Regions from separate parts of the Virgibacillus sp. W0430 genome, predicted to be linked through region 3. Evidence: riboswitches for the same ligand, from Rfam matches in the RefSeq annotation. Region 3 holds a riboswitch; each other region holds the start of a gene.
The links. Region 3 has a riboswitch for S-adenosylmethionine ahead of metK (methionine adenosyltransferase). Riboswitches for the same ligand answer to the same signal wherever they lie in the genome.

Region 1 (3,288 bases), on a different contig from region 3:
ATATATATTTTACACGTTAATTCAGCCATGTAAACATGAACGATGATTTTGTAATCGAATGGTGAACTCCTCGTCACATATTAAAGTTCTTTCGTTTACTTTAGAAAATGGCATAGCGAGACTATCTGCTCGTTCGATCGGATAGTTTTACTAGGGCGTTCCAATAACTTACAGATTGGATAATTTTCATGGATAGAAGGAATTGAGAGCAGCTTTAAAAAGAGTAAAATGAACGAGAACGGTACACAAATTATTAAAGTTCGCCCCCAAAAGAAGGCGAACTCAATGGGTTGTACAATATAGGACGTTGGTGAAGAAAAATCACATTACTATTTGGTAGGGAACTGTGAAGGAAATTTACGGACGTCATTTTGATTTCATATTAAAAAACAAATGAATTTCTCTGTAGAAACAAAATACAATACAAAACATAAAGAAACACACTCCAATACAAATGAAACAGCATTGAAGTGTGTGCAATTATGACATTCCCACTCTTAAAGATGACTGGAACGGAAGTCGACGGACTCCTGCGGAAATAGCACGCGTCCGAAGATCACTGTAGCGACTCAGTTAGAGGAGCTACAGAAGCGGAGGCAGTAACCGCGGCAAGCCTGTCGGCTGTAGTGCAAGTCAGCAAGATCAGAGCGCAAGCGTTCATGTTTTTGTGCTAATTATTTACCGACAGCTTTTGTAATAGCTTCATCTAAATCTTTTAAAATATCCTTAGTTGATTCAATTCCAACAGAAAGACGAACAAGTTCCTCAGAAACGCCACTTTTCTTTAAGTCTTCCGCACTTAATTGTTGGTGTGTAGTGGAAGCAGGATGAATAATTAATGACTTTGCATCTCCTACATTCGCCACGTGAGACCATAATTGTACATTGTCAATTAGCTGTCTGCCTGCTTCACGTCCACCTTTAATTCCAAAAGTAATAACGGAGCCGTATCCATCTTTGAAGTACTTTTTCGCTAGTTTATGTGATGGATGATCCTCTAGACCTGGAAAGTTGACCCACTCTATTGCTGGATGCTCTTGTAGAAACGCTGCAACTTCTTGAGCATTTTGATTATGACGCTCAATTCGTAAATGCAATGTTTCCAGGCCTTGGATAAGTAAAAATGCATTTTGTGGACTTAAGCATGCCCCTGTATCGCGTAAAAGCTGAACACGTAACTTTAAGGCAAATGCTGGTTCACCTAGATCAGCAAATCGAATCCCGCCATAGCTTTCATCTGGTTCTGTAAAGCCAGGGAACTTCCCTGAACTCCAATCAAACCTGCCAGCATCTACTACGATCCCGCCAATTGTCGTCCCATGTCCGCCAATCCATTTAGTCGCTGAGTGGACGACAATGTCAGCACCCCATTGGATTGGATTTGCAAAATATGGAGCAAATGTATTGTCAATAATTAATGGAATGTTATTTTCATGGGCAATCTCCGCTACTTTTTCTACATCAAAAACGTTTAAGCTAGGGTTCGTAATTGTTTCACCAAAAACTGCCTTAGTTTTATCAGTTATCGCAGCTCGAATTGCTTCAGGATCGGTTCCGTCAACAATTTTTACATTAATGCCATAGCGCGGTAATGTATGTACAAATAAGTTGTACGTTCCACCATACAAATTGCTGTCTGCAACAATTTCATCGCCAGCACTAGCAATGTTTAAGATAGCATATGTAATAGCGGCCATTCCTGATGAGGTTGCAACTGCTGCTACGCCACCTTCTAATAAAGCAACTCGCTGTTCAAATACATCAACTGTTGGATTCATTATTCTCGTATAAATATTTCCCGGCTCTTTTAAACCGAATAAATTTTGTGCATGCTCCGTGTCGTTAAAGACATACGATGTTGTTTGATAAATTGGAACAGCACGAGAACCTGTCGTTGGGTCAACAGACTGCCCTCCATGTAATAAAATTGTTTCTTTGTCTTCGTAATTAAAGTTTGTCAAAATAATTCCTCCTTGGATTTTTAAGCCGGCCATTTAACCGCCTTGTGAGATTTGCACGTAGTGCGCTGAACGCACGTATGCTTTGAAGCAGGAATCTGGATTGAGAAGGGGTAGGGATACAAAAAGCCCTCTTCATAAGAAGAGGGCGTTAAATGCTACCGTTCCTCCTCTTATCTTCCAGATCAAGAGATGACCTGTAGGATTTGGCACCATCAAAAGCATATCGAAATGCTTTTAGGTTGCTGGGCTTCATCGGGCCTATTCCCTCCGCCGCTCTTGATAAGAGATATAACTATTAGATTAAAATGTATGTTACATGAAGAAAATACATTTGTCAACAAAAGATTTGAAAAATTCAATGTTGCTGTTTTTCTTTACGAATAGGACGGTGCCTTAAAGAACTGCCCATATAAAGAAAGAGGGCAATCCATATAAAAATAAATGAAAGGAGATGCGCTTGTGAAAAGGTTTCTCCGTACAAGAACACACCGAGAAGTAACATTATTGTTGGCGCAATATATTGCAAAAACCCGACCATTGACAACGGAATCGTACGCACAGCGCTTCCAAATAAAAGGAGCGGTACAGCTGTTGCTACCCCCGTACCAATTAACAATAGTACGGTTAAAGAATCCGCTGTATGAGCGGGTGTTGACCCACTAGAAAAAAACAATACATAAATAAGTGCAATCGGCATAACAATCATTGTTTCAATTGCAAGGCCAAAGAGGGAGCTAAGATTAACCATTTTTTTAAAAAGGCCGTATAAAGCGAATGTTATAGCGAGTAGAAGGGAAACCCACGGGAAAACACCGAAACTAATTGTTAAATTTAAAACGCCGATACTTGCAAGAATTATAGAAAATAATTGCCTTCTCGTCAGCCTTTCTTTTAGCACAATAATACCGAGTAAAATACTAACGAGCGGATTAATATAATAGCCGAGGCTTGCTTGAATGACATGATCACTGTTAACCGCCCAAATAAAAATTAGCCAATTAAAGCTAATGATAAAGGATGCTGATAGGATGCTAATTAATTTTTTTCGATCAGCGATTAATTGCTTGCACGTCTGCAAGAATGAAGATCCTTTTCGTAAAAGTAGAATTACGGCCATCATAAGTACAAAAGACCAAATAATACGGTGCGCTAATACGGTATCTGCTGGAACGTTATTCACGAGCTTCCAATAAATAGGGAGGAACCCCCATAATATATAAGCAGCCAATGCATATATAATCCCTGATTTGCTATTACTTGTCATGATGTTTCCCTCTTTTCCAATAAAAGTACAGTTCGTGACGATTAAAAGCGCGCTGCGAATTAA
Region 2 (3,288 bases), on a different contig from region 3:
TTGGATAAGCACTCTTTTTATCTGCTAAATCTACAATTGTTAAATACTTTTCTACACGCTCGTGCACTTCTTCCTTAGTAAAGCCTAGTAATTTTAGTGGGATGGCAATGTTATCAAATACGGTTGCTGTTTTTAATAAATTAAACCCTTGGAAAATCATTCCGATGTTTTTACGAACAGCCCGTAATTTATCAGCAGAAAGAGCTGTCGTTTCGACACCTTGGATATATACGTTGCCACTCGTCGGTTTTTCAAGCAAATTGACACAACGGATTAAAGTACTTTTACCTGCGCCGCTATATCCAATAACGCCATGGATTTCTCCTTTTTTAACTTTTAGATTTACATTTGATACAGCTTTTACTTCGCCACTTTTTGATGGGAAAACTTTCGTTACATTATCAAGAACGATCATATATGTCCTTCCTTTCAAAAGGGAACATTACGATTACGTAATGTTCCCGATGCTTTATTAATCCCAGCTTGGAATCATAGATCCTTGAAATTCTTCTTCAATAAATTGTTTTACTTTGTCCGATTGATATGCATTTACTAGCTTTTCGACGACAGGGTCGTCTTTGTTTTCAGTACGTGTAACGATATAATTTACATATGGTGAGTCTGTTGATTCTAAAATGATTGAGTCGTCTGTCGGTACGAGTCCTGACTCTAATGCATAGTTCGTATTAATTGCTGCCGCATCTAATTCTGGAAGCTGTTTTGGTATTTGAGAAGCTTCTAATTCAATAAACTCTAAGTTTTTCGGATTTTCTTTTATATCATGAATTGTTGCATTTTCTTTATTGTCATCAGCTAACGTAATATAGCCTGCTTCTTCTAAAATGAACAATGCACGAGCACCGTTTGTCGGGTCATTCGGTAAGCCGAATAAAGCACCTTCTGGAATTGCATCAAAGCTATCGTACTTTTCTGAGTAAACACCCATTGGGTTCAAAATAGTTTTTCCAACAGTCGTTAAGTCTGTGCCGTGATCTTCGTTAAATGCTGCTAAAAACGGTTCGTGCTGATAACAGTTAACATCAAGCTCACCTTCTGCAAGTGCAGTATTTGGTAAAATGTAATCAGAGAATACTTTTAGTTCAATTTCTAAGCCTTCTTCAGCTGCAACCTCTTTCGCTACTTCTAAAATTTGTTCCTGTGGACCGGAAGTAGTTCCAATTACTAGCTTGTCCTCACTTAATGTGCTGCTTTCTTCGTTGTCGCTGCCACAAGCTGCAAGCAATCCAATCAATAAAATAATACTTAAAATAAATGCTGTTTTTCTCATTCTTTTCTCCTCCTGGATGATGGTTTCTTGAAGTAGCATTACGAAAAACAAAAAGCCTCTCTATCAAAAGAAAGAGAGGCTTGTAACATATAATTTAAGATTACAAAAGTCCCTCTCTTATCTTTCAAAACAATTGTTTTGCAGGAATTAGCACCTTTCTATCCGACGATAGATGGTTGCCGAGCTTCATCGGGCCAGTCCCTCAGCTACTCTTGATAAGAGATAAGCTATTTAATTATCGTTCGTTACTTCTGCATATAATTTACCTTACTATTTAAAACTTGTCAACGGTGAAATGGAAAATATTTAAAGTGTATTTATTCTAATAATTTAGATTATTAACCTGTAAGAATACGATGTACACGATTAAAAGAATTAACTGTTTAATCAACTTTATCTATTCGTAGAGCAAAATGTTTGAAAAAGCATAGGAATTACGTATTGTAATATATTTTTCAGTAAGTGTCCTTCTTTTTTTCATAGTTATTCCCCCTCGTATATTATGTTTAGGCATTATTCGTCCGCCTATTGTTTCGAAATGTTTCTATTATCAATAATCGGGTATGTTCCCCTTGTGGGCATAAACACATTAGGAAGACTGTTTCCCAGTCTGCGTATAAGAATTGTCCCAAATGATCCTAACACCATTATCTAGGAAGATCACGGAACGTCCAAGATGTTTGACCTATTATTCAGATAGGGACTCAATCACTTATATCAATGCTTGCACTTATTAGTTACTTGGAACGAAAGGCGGCGACTCCTGCGGGAAAAGCATGCGTCTTGAGACCTTACAGGAAGTGGGTTTTCTTCCGAGGAGGCTCAAGCCATGCCCGCGGAAAGCGTCCGCCTATAGTGGAAAGTAACGGGTATAATCTGGATGTTATTTGACTCTTTCGGATAATTGACGTATTCACTTATGATATAGTGGTTAATAGAAAAGGACAGAAGCTAGAAAGGAATTACATATAATGAAGACACCTTTGCGAAATCATTTATACATATTTTATTCTACCGTGTTAACATTACATATTATAAACGTGTTTTTACAAAAGCAAACGATCGAATATATAATTGGATTTTGTGCTATCGCTATGCTAGCTATTTCATTTGTATATGCAAGTAAATTATTTAAAATATTAGGCAGTATTTTTCTAATCATCGGAGCAATATTATTCATTCAAGCTCAGGTTCCGATATACAAGCTGCCGTTATTTACAACGACGAATATGTCATTGCTTGCATTCTTTTCTGTCTTACCTTGGATAAACAGTGCCGTTCATGTTGGGAAATACGATCAACGGGTAAATGCATTTATCAAAGAAAACGTTTCTGATTTAGGAAAATTGTACGGGCGTAGTTTATTAACGTCGTTTACATTAGTAACATTTCTAAATTTATCAGCGATCAATCTATCACAAAATATATTAGGGAAAAACTTGAAGAAAGTGGATTCCGTAATAAGTAAAGCTTTTATTAGTAAGACAACGTTACGGGCTTTTTGTCTCGCTCTAATTTGGAGTCCGATGGAAATTGCAGTCGCAATAATAGTTGACTATACACAAATTAGTTACTTAGTTTATTTACCGTGGTTACTGCTCATTGCACTGATCGTGCTACTAATTGATAGTTTTATCGGAAAACTTAAGTATAAAGCTGTCCCTTATGACGCGAGTCACTTAACTAAAAGTAGCTTATCGCAATACAGTATTTTTCAAAAAATTATAAAGCTATTTATCGCACTCTTATTGTTTTTAACAGTCGTAATAACGGTTAGCCATCTTTTTCAATGGAATTTTATTTTAACTGTTACTCTCGTTATTATTCCATTCTCTGCGGCATGGGCAATTATTATTAAACGGTGGTTTTATTTTCGTGTGCTTGCCTGGAATGTATGGAAACAGCATATGAATCATATGCAGAACTTTGTCGTCTTGTTCATTGCTCTAGCATTTTTTTCAAATAGCTTAAATGAAACAGCAGTTCTAGACTTTATTCAG
Region 3 (3,288 bases):
GGGTACGGGTAATTCCATCCAACACGACATTTTCGAGAACTGAACCGAAACGAATTGCATTAAAGATTTGTGGCTCTTTTTCTTCCGATAAATCAATGCATTTTGCGTAACAGCCACCTTCGATATTAAAGACACCGTTTGGTCCCCATCCATGTTCATCGTCCCCAATGAGATGTCGATAAGGATCAGCAGAAAGTGTCGTTTTTCCTGTCCCAGACAAACCAAAGAAAAGCGCAACGTCTCCTTCCTGTCCAACGTTGGCAGAGCAATGCATGGAAAGGATGTTTTGTAATGGTAATAAATAATTCATAACAGAGAAAATCGACTTCTTTATTTCTCCTGCATATTCCGTACCACCGATAAGTACGGTTCTTCTTTTAAAAGAAATGATTATAAATGTTTCGGATTTTGTACCATCAATTGCTGGATCCGCTTTAAATGTAGGAGCCGAAATTACAGTGAATTCAGCTTCGTGTTCTTTTAATTCATTTTCTGACGGACGAATAAACATTTGACGAGCAAATAGGTTATGCCAAGCATATTCATTTATTACTTGAACAGGAAGGCGATAATTTTCATCAGCTCCTGCAAACCCTTTAAACACGTAAATTTCATCTTTTTCTTGTAAATGCATAATTACTTTATTATAAAGTTTATCGAACGATTCCTCATCGATCGCTTGATTGACAGCACCCCAATCGACGTTGCCTTCCGATACATCATCCCGAACAATAAATCTATCCTTCGGAGAACGTCCTGTATATTTACCAGTAGTAGCCTGTATTGCCCCAGTAACTGTTAATTCCCCTTCGCGATGGGATAAAATATTCTCGACTAATAATGGAACAGATAAATTTTCATATATTCGCGTTTTACTGCTTAAGTCATTTAAAACAGACGAATGTTTAATCGAATTCATATGGGATACCTTCCTTTATTCAATTTACTTAAATCTGACTAATAGTATAACACATTATATAAATAGTGCATACTAATAATTTCGATATTTTACTTGACATATATCCGATTGTAACCATTCCTAACGAATTTGTGAAGTTTAGCTTATTATAAACGATTATTAAGTTGACATACGACTATTAATTCGTTAGCATAAATGCTAAGCGGATACTCTTATTCAGAGTCGGTGGAGGGACAGACCCTATGAAACCCAGCAACCATCACAGTAGTGAAAAGGTGCTAACCTGATGCAAGGATTTTCCTTGAACAATAAGAGCGAAAGGCTACTATTCCTTTCCTCATGATTGCAGGAAGGAATTTTTTTGTGTTTTTCGTGAATAATGAAATGAATAGAGTGCCGAAATATATATTGTCCTTTAAAGGAGGGACTATAATGTCAGTGAAACGACGCTTATTTACATCTGAATCTGTAACAGAAGGACATCCTGATAAAATGTGTGATCAAATATCCGATGCCATTTTAGACGAAATTTTAAAAAACGATCCTTTTGCTCGTGTTGCATGTGAAACGACCGTTACGACTGGTCTTGTATTAGTGTCTGGGGAGATTACAACGAATACATATGTTGATATTCCAACAATTGTACGCAATACGATTAAGGATATTGGATACACACGTGCAAAATATGGTTTTGATGCAGATACATGTGCGGTGTTAACAGCTATTGATGAACAGTCATCAGATATTGCTGAAGGAGTAGACTGTGCGTTAGAAGCTCGGGAAGGGCATATGACAGAGGCTGAGATTGCAGCTATTGGGGCAGGGGATCAAGGATTAATGTTCGGTTATGCATGTAATGAAACAGAGGAGCGGATGCCGCTTGCGATTTCCTTGTCACATAAGCTTGCTAAACGTTTAGCAGATGTAAGAAAAGAAGGAATTTTAGACTACATTCGTCCGGATGGAAAAACGCAAGTAACGATTGAGTACGACGAGAATGATGAACCAGTACGGGTCGATACGATCGTCGTGTCTACACAGCACCATGAAGATATTACTTTAGATCAGATTGAAAAAGATATTTTACGCGAGGTTATTGAGCCTGTCGTCCCGACGCATTTGTTGGATGACAAAACAAAGTACTTTATTAATCCTACCGGGCGATTTGTAATTGGTGGGCCTCAAGGAGATACAGGGCTGACTGGTCGTAAAATTATTGTTGATACGTATGGCGGTTACGCTCGACATGGTGGCGGTGCATTCAGTGGAAAGGATGCAACAAAGGTAGACCGTTCCGGTGCATATGCCGCACGCTATGTTGCAAAAAATATTGTAGCTGCAGATCTTGCTGATGTTTGTGAAGTACAGCTCGCTTATGCGATCGGTGTCGCTGAACCTGTTTCTATTTCTGTTAATACGTTTGGAACAGGAAATGTTGATGAAGATCGTCTTGTGCAAGCAATTCGTAAACTATTTGATTTAAGACCTGCAGGCATTATAAAAATGCTTGATTTACAGAACCCGATATTTCGTAAAACAGCTGCATACGGTCACTTTGGACGAACAGATACGATTTTCCCATGGGAAAAAACGGATAAAGTTGAAGAACTAAAAGCAATTACACTAAATTAGATATCGAGATGAGGCAGAACCCATTTTTGCAATTTTACCATTACGTATAGTTTGCAGGTCTGCCTCATTTTTTGTTTCTATTTAATTTAACAAATTAAAAGTCGTGTCCAAGGTCGGTTAAGTTTTTATATTCGCTTCTTTTTTCTAAGTATGATTTTCGAATCCGGTCCATTTCATCTATATCTTTATCGGTTAGTTCTCGTATCACTTTTGCCGGTCGTCCGAAAGCGAGCGTACGTGGTGGTATCTTTTTTCCTGGGGGAACAAGGGTGCCAGCGCCAATAAATGCATGCTCACCAATCTCAGCCCCATCTAAAATCATACTTCCCATACCGATAAGTGCATTTTTTCGGATTGTTGCAGCGTGCAATGTAACCTGATGTCCGATTGTGACATCATCTTCAACGATTACTGGCATATTTGGACTTTGATGAATAAGGGAGAGGTCTTGGATATTTACACGCTTACCAATTCGTGTCGGTGCAACATCTCCGCGTATTACCGTTTTAAACCAAATGCTTGATTGCTCCTTAATTTCCACATCGCCAATAATTACAGCATCTTTGGCAACAAATGCAGTAGGATCGATAACTGGTGATTTTCCTTTATAATCATGAATCATCGTTGTTTTTCCTCCAGTCATAAAAAAAATAGTATATGCTATTGAAATTATTTTTTTTGAATTGCAATTATAAACGGTGGATCATTTTTTTGATTGATAAATCGATACTGAAGGA

Region 1: it holds a riboswitch for S-adenosylmethionine, as region 3 does, so the genes downstream of both, ACLIBH_RS01715 (O-acetylhomoserine aminocarboxypropyltransferase/cysteine synthase family protein) here and metK (methionine adenosyltransferase) in region 3, are expected to answer to the same signal.
Region 2: it holds a riboswitch for S-adenosylmethionine, as region 3 does, so the genes downstream of both, ACLIBH_RS10105 (MetQ/NlpA family ABC transporter substrate-binding protein) here and metK (methionine adenosyltransferase) in region 3, are expected to answer to the same signal.

The regions. Positions count from the first base shown of each region.
Region 1 covers NZ_JBPYCS010000002.1:123,825-127,112, reverse strand. The annotation lists partial or broken gene ACLIBH_RS01715 (O-acetylhomoserine aminocarboxypropyltransferase/cysteine synthase family protein) at 681-1,994, opposite strand; SAM riboswitch class I at 2,129-2,247, opposite strand; gene rarD (EamA family transporter RarD) at 2,317-3,225, opposite strand.
Region 2 covers NZ_JBPYCS010000018.1:28,002-31,289, reverse strand. The annotation lists gene ACLIBH_RS10110 (methionine ABC transporter ATP-binding protein) at 1-415, opposite strand, end outside; gene ACLIBH_RS10105 (MetQ/NlpA family ABC transporter substrate-binding protein) at 473-1,288, opposite strand; SAM riboswitch class I at 1,403-1,510, opposite strand; gene ACLIBH_RS10100 (hypothetical protein) at 2,260-3,288, shown strand, end outside.
Region 3 covers NZ_JBPYCS010000005.1:4,852-8,139, reverse strand. The annotation lists gene pckA (phosphoenolpyruvate carboxykinase (ATP)) at 1-919, opposite strand, end outside; SAM riboswitch class I at 1,129-1,234, shown strand; gene metK (methionine adenosyltransferase) at 1,352-2,551, shown strand; gene ACLIBH_RS03945 (gamma carbonic anhydrase) at 2,646-3,173, opposite strand; gene ACLIBH_RS03940 (class I SAM-dependent methyltransferase) at 3,221-3,288, opposite strand, start outside.